2 regions of the Priestia sp. YIM B13490 genome follow, and region 1 is predicted to be linked to the other one. Evidence: riboswitches for the same ligand, from Rfam matches in the RefSeq annotation. Region 1 holds a riboswitch; the other holds the start of a gene.

What was found. Region 1 has a riboswitch for S-adenosylmethionine ahead of ACFX4R_RS19985 (phosphoadenylyl-sulfate reductase). Riboswitches for the same ligand answer to the same signal wherever they lie in the genome.
Region 2: it holds a riboswitch for S-adenosylmethionine, as region 1 does, so the genes downstream of both, ACFX4R_RS11935 (Na+/H+ antiporter NhaC family protein) here and ACFX4R_RS19985 (phosphoadenylyl-sulfate reductase) in region 1, are expected to answer to the same signal.

The regions. Positions count from the first base shown of each region.
Region 1 is NZ_JBHZOT010000006.1:358,628-363,055, reverse strand. It holds gene ACFX4R_RS19990 (sulfate permease) at 23-1,102, opposite strand; gene ACFX4R_RS19985 (phosphoadenylyl-sulfate reductase) at 1,122-1,835, opposite strand; SAM riboswitch class I at 2,090-2,192, opposite strand; gene cdaS (sporulation-specific diadenylate cyclase CdaS) at 2,506-3,132, shown strand; gene ACFX4R_RS19975 (VOC family protein) at 3,230-3,613, shown strand; gene ACFX4R_RS19970 (potassium channel family protein) at 3,681-4,428, shown strand, end outside.
Region 2 is NZ_JBHZOT010000003.1:398,320-402,747, forward strand. It holds gene ACFX4R_RS11925 (ABC transporter ATP-binding protein) at 159-1,070, shown strand; gene ACFX4R_RS11930 (ABC transporter permease) at 1,063-1,830, shown strand; SAM riboswitch class I at 1,932-2,038, shown strand; gene ACFX4R_RS11935 (Na+/H+ antiporter NhaC family protein) at 2,124-3,434, shown strand; gene ACFX4R_RS11940 (hypothetical protein) at 3,474-3,602, opposite strand; gene ACFX4R_RS11945 (LacI family DNA-binding transcriptional regulator) at 3,727-4,428, shown strand, end outside.

The DNA.
Region 1 (4,428 bases):
AATATAATAAAAAGCACTTGAATCACGCAGTCATTTTTTCTTTTTCCGACTGCAAGCTTGCTCTTTTTCTTCTAGTCGCTCTAGCTAAGCTTAGAACACCTGCTGTGGCAATACATCCGCTAGCTAGCACCACAAATGAATATAAGTCGCTTTCAAGTACTAATTTCACAAGAACATATGAGATTACGAGTGAAAATACAGGGGAGACCACCCAAACCTTTAACATTTGAATGACAACTTCGCGCTGTTCTTTCGTGAATCCCGTTTTCGCTGCTCCTATTCCAATAATAGAAGACGTAGTGACCTGTGTAAGGGGTACTGGCAAACCAAACAGTGAAGCGACTGTGACAAGAGAAGCACCAGTACCCGAGATAATGCACCCTTCCCCTACAGAATAGCGAGTAATTTTTTTCCCGTTTGTTTCAATAACTCGGCCTCCTAGTAAAAGAGCTCCGAGCGCCACTGCCAATCCTCCTGCTATGACACCCGTTGTGGCATCCATTAATCCAGCTCCTACTAGAGGACCGACAGCATTTGCCACGTTATTCATTCCAGCTGAGAAGGCTTCAAAGAATCCCGTCGCTATAACTAAAATCGTTAAAACTCTTTTCCACGTTCCCTTTGCTTCTTTTTTATGCGCTCCGCGTTTTATCACTTTTCCAATCAAAAAAGCAATGACAAATGAAACCAGCGGAACAATAATCCAAAAAGACATGACAACTAAAAGTTTTTCCACATACAGAGATTGATAAGCTACGCCTACTCCAACAACTGAACCAACCGTTACTTCACTTGTTGATAGAGGAATACCAATTAAATTCGCGAAAAAGAGTGACAGCGTTGCAGCAGCCAGAATGATAATAACTAATTCTACTGACAGCAATTTTTCAGGTATGATACCTGAACTGATGGTTTTTACCACCTCGCCGCCTCCGATAATGGCTCCGAGCACAATACCTACAGCACAGATGAACAGGGCTACTCTTTTCTTTTTAATCGCACCGGAGCCGTATGAAACGCCCATAGCTGCTGCTGCACCGCTTGCCCCAATATTCATTGCAAAAAAAAGCGCAATGATAAAGGCAACATATAAAAGCATCATTTATTCAGCTCTTTCGTATTTAAGATTCGTGTAATCCGCATTCAACTTTTTGTGTACCTGCCCATCTTCCTGAACGTAAATCGTCTACATTGTAGGCAGGTGCGGTACAGGGCTCACAGCCGATACTTGGGTAGCCTTGATCATGAAGTTTGTTATATGGTAAATCATGCTTATACACATAGCGCCAAACTTCTTTCCAGGACCAATGAATTAACGGGCAGACTTTCACTTTCTTGAATTTCTCATCTTTATTAAAATAATTCGTGTTGGCACGAGATTCAGACTGCTCGCGTCTCAAACCAGAAATCCACGCATCATAAGGAGCAAGAGATTCCCTTAGCGGGATGATTTTTCGAATTTGACAGCATAGGTTAGGCTGACTCTTCCAAAGCTCATCTCCATGTTTCTCAGCTTGTTCTGCAAGCGTTAAATCCGGTTTTTTCATATGAATACGCAAATCAGGAAAGCGTTCTTTAATTGCATCAATTACTTCATATGTTTCTTTAAAATGAACGCCCGTATCTAAAAAGACAATTTCAGCATCTTTTTTCACTTTTGAAATTAAATCAATTAACACGATTCCTTCGATACCAAAGCTTGATGCGTAAATAATTGAATCTCCGTAGGTATCATACGCCCACTGCAATGCTGAAAGGGCTCCTTTTGTTTCATCTTCACTGTCGAACTCTGGAAATGTATCACTCCAGTTTTCGTACGTATATAAGTCTGCCATTTTCTTCACTCCAATTCTTAGTTATCCGCGTTATCCAATAAAAAAAGACGGTTTTACCCACTAGAATTGGATAAAACCGCCTCTAGTGTGTCTAGTCAGCGAAACTATTTAATTCTTACTTTGCTTCGACATGCTCAAAAATTTGTTTTAAGTCGGGGGTTACAGTCATTGGTGTCCCTCCTCAAATTATCGCTTGCGCTATATCAAAATAAAAAGTCTTCCATATTGAAAGACTGGGTAGGCAATAAATTTTCACCTTATCTTTCAAAATGATACACACTTTGCTGGAATTAGCACCTTGCTAAGCAGGTTGCCGGGGTTCAGCGGGCCAGATCCCTCCACCACTCTTGATAAGCATTTTTTAAAAATTTTAGCATATTTAGAATATTTGTCAACATTAAAAATCATATATCCGATAAGAAAACTATACTTTAAATTCACAGAAATATCTATACTTTTATTTAAAACAACATATGTAAATTTAACCCAAATGTGAACATATCAATTTATAAAACGCTTTCTTTTTTCTCCAACTTTTTATATTCTCTTGCTAAATAAAACACAAAACCTCTCTATAAAATTAATAAGGGATTTATAAGCTTTACGGATAATTCACCCACATTAGCACACATTACAGATAACACTGACTGACAGATAGGAGCTATATAAGATGGAGAGACAACCTTTTCAATTAGACGATACAATTAAAAATAATGTGCGAACATATTTACAGCAGATTTCAACTGAAGCCTCTAATTTAATTAAACATTTAGACACGAGTGATCATTGTATCCTATGTGATTTTGAGGAGATGAGAAGGTTATTTCAAGATGTTCAAGCTACGGCTGCCTCTTATTACTTGCGCCATTATTTATCGCCTTATACATTTGAATATGCTGCTCTGTCTTTAGCTATTCATAACCTTTCGGAGAAACGTCACGGCGCTTTAATTGTCATTGAACGGGAACAAAATGTAGACCCTCTTATTCAAAAAGGAATGCCTATTCAAGCTCCTGTCAGCGCTACGCTAGTTGAGACACTGTTCTATCCAGGGACACCCTTACATGACGGAGCCGTCCTAATTAGAAATAATCAGCTTATTTCAGCTGCTAATGTTTTACCTCTTTCGTCTATTATTTTAACGAACAAAAAATTGGGAACACGTCACCGTGCAGCCATTGGAATGTCGGAAAAATCGGATGCATTAATTTTAGTTGTATCTGAAGAAACAGGCAAAATTTCGTTTGCTCTTGATGGAAGCCTCTACCCTATTCACTCCAGCAAAAATATGATTTAAGAGCCCTTTCCTGATAAGCAGCCCTATCTTGACTTCTATATCCTTTCTCTTTAATATATTTCATAGTTTTTACATACTATAGATACGGGTGATGCATATGACAATTTTAAAATTTGAACATGTAGGCGTTCAAGTAAAGGATATAGAAGAATCGATTGAGTTCTATACGCAAAAAGTGGGATTAGAGCTCATCGAAAAACTACCACATACCGATCCGTCTTTGAAGCTAGCTTTTCTAGGTTTAGAAGGCAATGTAATCGTAGAGTTAATTCAAGGGTATAACTCAAGCTTACCTAACGAAGGTAAAGTTCATCATTTTGCGCTGGCAGTAGACGGAATTGAAGAGGAGTTTGAGCGTTTAAAATCAGCAGGCGTTTCATTTGTGGAAGAAAACATTGTAACTTTGCCAAATGGAGCAAGATACTTATTTTTCTACGGTCCAGACAAAGAATGGATTGAATATTACGAAGTAAAAAGATAAAGATATCTTATACCTTCAGTGAAAAATGGTCATACTGTGGCTATGACTAATCACTGGAGGTTTTTTTATGATGGAATGGCTATTATTTCGACTTTTTCGTCGTTCTATTTTAGTGCGGCTTCTTTTTATTATCGGCTGCCTTGTTCTGTTTTTTGGCATGCTTATACATTTCCTAGAGCCGCAAACGTTCGGGAATGTGTTTGAAGGAATTTGGTGGGTTATTATTACAATCTCTACTATAGGGTACGGTGATTTTGCTCCGACCACTACGATTGGAAGGTTAGCTGCAATTATTTTAGTTCTGATCGGAACGGGATTTATTACTACTTATTTTGTCACGCTTTCTAAAATTGCTGTTTCTGCTGAGAGCGCTTATTTGGAAGGGAATTTAAAATTTTATGGAAAAGATCACTTCATCGTTGTTGGGTGGAATGAGCGCGCCAAACTCGTGTTAGAGTATTATCGCGACGCATTTCATAAAGAAGACATTGTGCTTATCGACGACTCTCTGACTAAAAATCCCATGATTTGTGATCGCGTTCATTTTATTAAAGGAAGTCCCTCTCATTATGAAGTATTAGAACTTGCCAACGCTCGGTACGCAAAAAAAGTGCTGATTACTGCCGATCAGCATAAGACAGAAGAATATGCAGACATGAATACTATTGTTACGTTAGTCGCTCTGCAAGGATTGAACCCTTCTATTTACAGCATCGTTGAACTTTTAACAAAAAAGCATATTCAAAATGCACAAAACTTGGGGGTGAATGAAATGATTAAAACAAACGAGTTGATTAGTCAAGTCATGTACGAAC
Region 2 (4,428 bases), on a different contig from region 1:
CTCCTCTAACTAAAGTTTGTTTTATTTTATCAAATGTAAGCGGATAATACGAATGATTTGAATGGGCTACTTTTCCAAAAATAAGGTTATAGTAGACAAATAGTTAAAAAAGAGAAACAATAGAAAGCGTATTGCTAATTAAAGAAAGGATGTACATGATGACAGAAACAGTGCTACAAGTAGATCATGTCAGTAAAGTAATTGGGAAGAAAACCATTTTGCATGATGTATCCTTATCGGTTGAGCGCGGTGAGATTTTCGGATTGCTTGGTCCGAACGGCTCTGGAAAAACAACGTTAATTCGTACCGTCGTAGGACTCATCAAAGAAACAGAGGGAACAATTATCGTCAATGGATTTCCTTTAAAAGAACAGTTTACATCAGCTATGAAATCAATTGGAGCGATTATTGAAAACCCTGAGTTTTATGATTATCTGACGGGCTATCAAAATTTAAAACACTTTGCGAATATGCATGAAGGGATCACATCAGAACGCTTGGATGAAGTGATTGCTTTAGTAAAGCTTGAAAACAGCATTCATGCAAAAGTGAAGACGTATTCTCTTGGGATGAGACAGCGTTTAGGAGTAGCTCAAGCTATTTTACATAAGCCTGCATTGCTTTTACTAGACGAACCAACAAACGGTCTAGACCCAGCGGGAATGAGAGAATTTCGTACATATTTACAAACCCTCTGCAGGGAAGAAGGAATTTCGATCTTAATCGCGAGCCACTTATTAAAAGAAGTAGAAGCACTATGTGACCGCGTTGGCATTATTCAAGACGGTGAGTTAAAAGCCATTCAAGATCTATCTCCAAATCGTCAAGATCAAGGAACGTACGTAGAATTTGAAGTGTCTGATGCGCAAAAAGCAGCGGATCTTTTATCACAAGAATTTGAAGTAACGATGAGATCACATAGTATCGACGTGACGATTGTAAAAGAACAAATTCCAGCTGTGAATAAAAAATTAGTGGACAGCGATATTTTAGTCTACCGAATCACTCCTGTGTATGAGACGCTTGAAGATTCGTTTATGTCCGTTACGGAAGGAGAGCACCATGCTTAAGCTAATTCAAAATGAACATATGAAATGGTTTCATAAAAGAAGTACAAAAGTCACGTTTATTACAATCGGTATTTTAACTCTTTGTATGGCTCTTTTAATGAAGAAAGTAGCAAACAGTGCAGGAACAGAAGACAACATTTTGAACTTCCTGTCATTTAGTTCAGGTATGCTGATTCTCGTTCAATTTTTCGCGCTTGCTGTTGGAGGGTCAATGGTTGCAAAAGAGTTTGAAGCAGGTACCATTAAGCTTCTTTTAATTCGCCCTGCTAGACGTTCAACGATTTTAGCATCCAAGTACATAACCCTCATTTTAATTAGCTTGTATTATTTACTGAGCTATTTGCTTTTTTCGTTTGTATGGGGAGCATTGTTCTTTGGCTTTACCAGTCTAGAAGGAGATGCGCAGCTGCTTAAAAACATTACGCTTACGTATGACAGCGCGTATATGGAAACGTTTATGATGATGACATTTGCATTCATGCTGTCGTCTTTATTTAGAAACAGCGCGCTTGCTTCCAGTCTGGCTATTGTCGTAAGTATCGGGGCGAAAGCAGTAACAGGACTAGTATCACAGTTTGGTTTATGGTGGGGAAAATTTTTACTGTTCGCCAACACAAACTTTGTGCAGTATATGGACGGAATGAAGACGATATTTGACGGCATGACGATTCCATTTTCCATTTTCATCTTAGTTGCTCATTTTGTCTTCTTTATGGGCGTGGCATGGGCAGCGTTTTTAAAACGAGACGTAGCTAATTGATGTGAGAATTTTCGCACTATATATTTTTCTAAAATAGCATTTGACAATTAAATAAAAAGAGATTACAGTAGTGAAAGACTATTTTTAAAACAACTATAAACTTCTTATCAAGAGAGACGGAGGGACTGGCCCTATGATGTCTCGGCAACTGGCTGTACGCAGTGCGGTGCCAAATCCAGCAGACGATGTTTCGTTTGGAAGATGAGAAGGGTAATCTTATGATACAAATAAGAGACCTCTTCTTATCAATAAGAAGAGGTCTTTTTTTATTACGTAAACAAGAGGTGTTAAGAATGGAACAACAAAAAGGAAACGGCTGGGCGCTGTTACCGCTGGGCGTCTTTTTAGTCCTGTTTGTCGGATCAGGAATTATAACGGGAGATTTTTATAAGCTGCCTGTATTAGTAGCCATTATCATTGCAGCCATCGTGGCGCTGGCTATGAATCGCAAAGATTCACTTAATGTAAAAGTGGAGCGTTTTGCTAAAGGAGCAGGGCATCCTGATATCATTATTATGGTGCTTATTTTTATTTTAGCAGGTGCTTTTTCTCAAGTTGCTAAAGGCATGGGAGCTGTTGATTCAACGGTAAACTTAGCGCTTTCTGTGCTTCCGCAAAGCTTAGTGGTAGTCGGAATCTTTGTTATTGGCGCATTCATTTCCATTTCGATGGGAACATCAATGGGAACAATCGCTGCGCTAGGGCCTATTGCTGTAGGAATCAGTGAGCAAGCGCATGTATCCATTACATTGGCCATTGCTGCCGTTATTGGTGGTGCAATGTTTGGAGATAATTTATCGATAATTTCTGATACAACCATTGCAGCAGTTCGTACGCAAAAAACAAATATGTCAGATAAATTAAAAGTAAACTTTTTTATTGTCCTTCCTGCAGCGATTGTTACGGTAATTTTATTGCTTGTAATGACGCTAGGCAATACATCATCAGTAGAAATTAAAGATTTTAGCTGGTTTAAAATCTTGCCTTATGTCGGCGTACTCGTTGCTGCCATATTTGGTGCAAACGTATTAAGCATTTTAACCGGAGGAATTGTGCTAGCCGGCGTGATTGGATTAGCTGACGGAAGCTACACGCTTTCTTCTCTTGCTAAAACTGTGACAGAAGGTATTGGCGGAATGTCAGAGTTAATTATTTTATCTCTGCTAATCGGCGGAATGGTTGAGCTTATTCGCTATAATGGCGGTATTCAGTTCTTATTGAATTTATTAACACGACGCATTCAAACAAAAAAAGGCGGAGAATTCAGCATCGCTGGACTGGTAAGTTTAACAAATTTAGCAACGGCTAATAACACGATTTCAATTATTACGGCAGGTCCGTTAGCAAAAGAAATCTCTGATAAGTATTCAATTGATAATCGTAAATCAGCCAGTCTGCTTGACTTGTTTTCATGCAGCGTTCAAGGGCTTATCCCTTACGGCGCACAAATGCTTCTCGCAGCAGGATTTGCTAAAGTTTCACCGATTGAGATTATTCCATTTACATTCTACCCAATGTTAACAGCGGTTTGCGGGATCATTGCAATTGTAATTGGATTTCCTCGTTTAAATAAAAAGTCAAAGTCATCTAAAGAAGCTGCGTAATATCAAACCCTTAAAAAGAATGTTCTTTTTAAGGGTTTTTTACTGTTTAAAAAAATCAGTCGGCTTTTCATCATCTAACTCCTTCCAAAGCGTCTCGTTCTGTTTAAGTGCATAAGCCGCTCCTCCAATTTCAATTCCGCATAATAAAATGAATAATAAAATACCCATGAAATGACCTCCTTACGTAAATGAGTAAAAACACGATGGTAACGGGTTTAGCTTCTTGCTGTTTCACTTTATAATGAGAATAAAGTATGAAACGCGTTTCAGCGCAAGAGAAAAAGGTGAAAACATGACAAATATCCGAGATATCGCAAAAAAAGCTGGTGTATCTGTTTCGACTGTATCCCGGGTGCTAAATCATCATCCGTATGTAAAAGAAGAAAAACGCCGGCTGGTAGAGCAGGTTATTCACGAACTTAATTATGAACAAAACATTAATGCCGTTCACTTATCAAAAGGGAAAACAAATATGATTGCCGTCGTCTTGCCTTTTATTAATCATCCGTATTTTAGTCTGCTTTTAGAAGGAGTGGCATCTCAGGCGTTAGAAAAGCAGTATCAGCTTGTTATTTGTCAGACGAACTATGATGTAAAAAAAGAAGAAGAAGCGCTTCATATGCTAAAAACAAAGCAAGTTGATGGAGTGATTATTTGTTCTAGAGCAAGCAGCTGGAGCACGATTGAATATTATCAGCAGTACGGGCCGATAGCCGTGTGCGAAAACGTACAGAATCGTTCTATTCGCTCCGTTTACGTTGATCATTATGCAGCTTTTAAGCAGGCGCTTATGTATTTAAAAGAAAAAGGATATACGGATATTGGCTACTGTATTGGAAGGATGACGGGTACGAATAGTCAACAGCGGCAACAAGCATACAAAGAATATGTAGAAAGAATAAATCAGCCTTATCATCCGGAATGGGTTTTTCAAGGCTGTTTGAACGTGACAGATGGTGAAAAAGTGGTGGAAAAACTAGTGCAGATGAAAAAT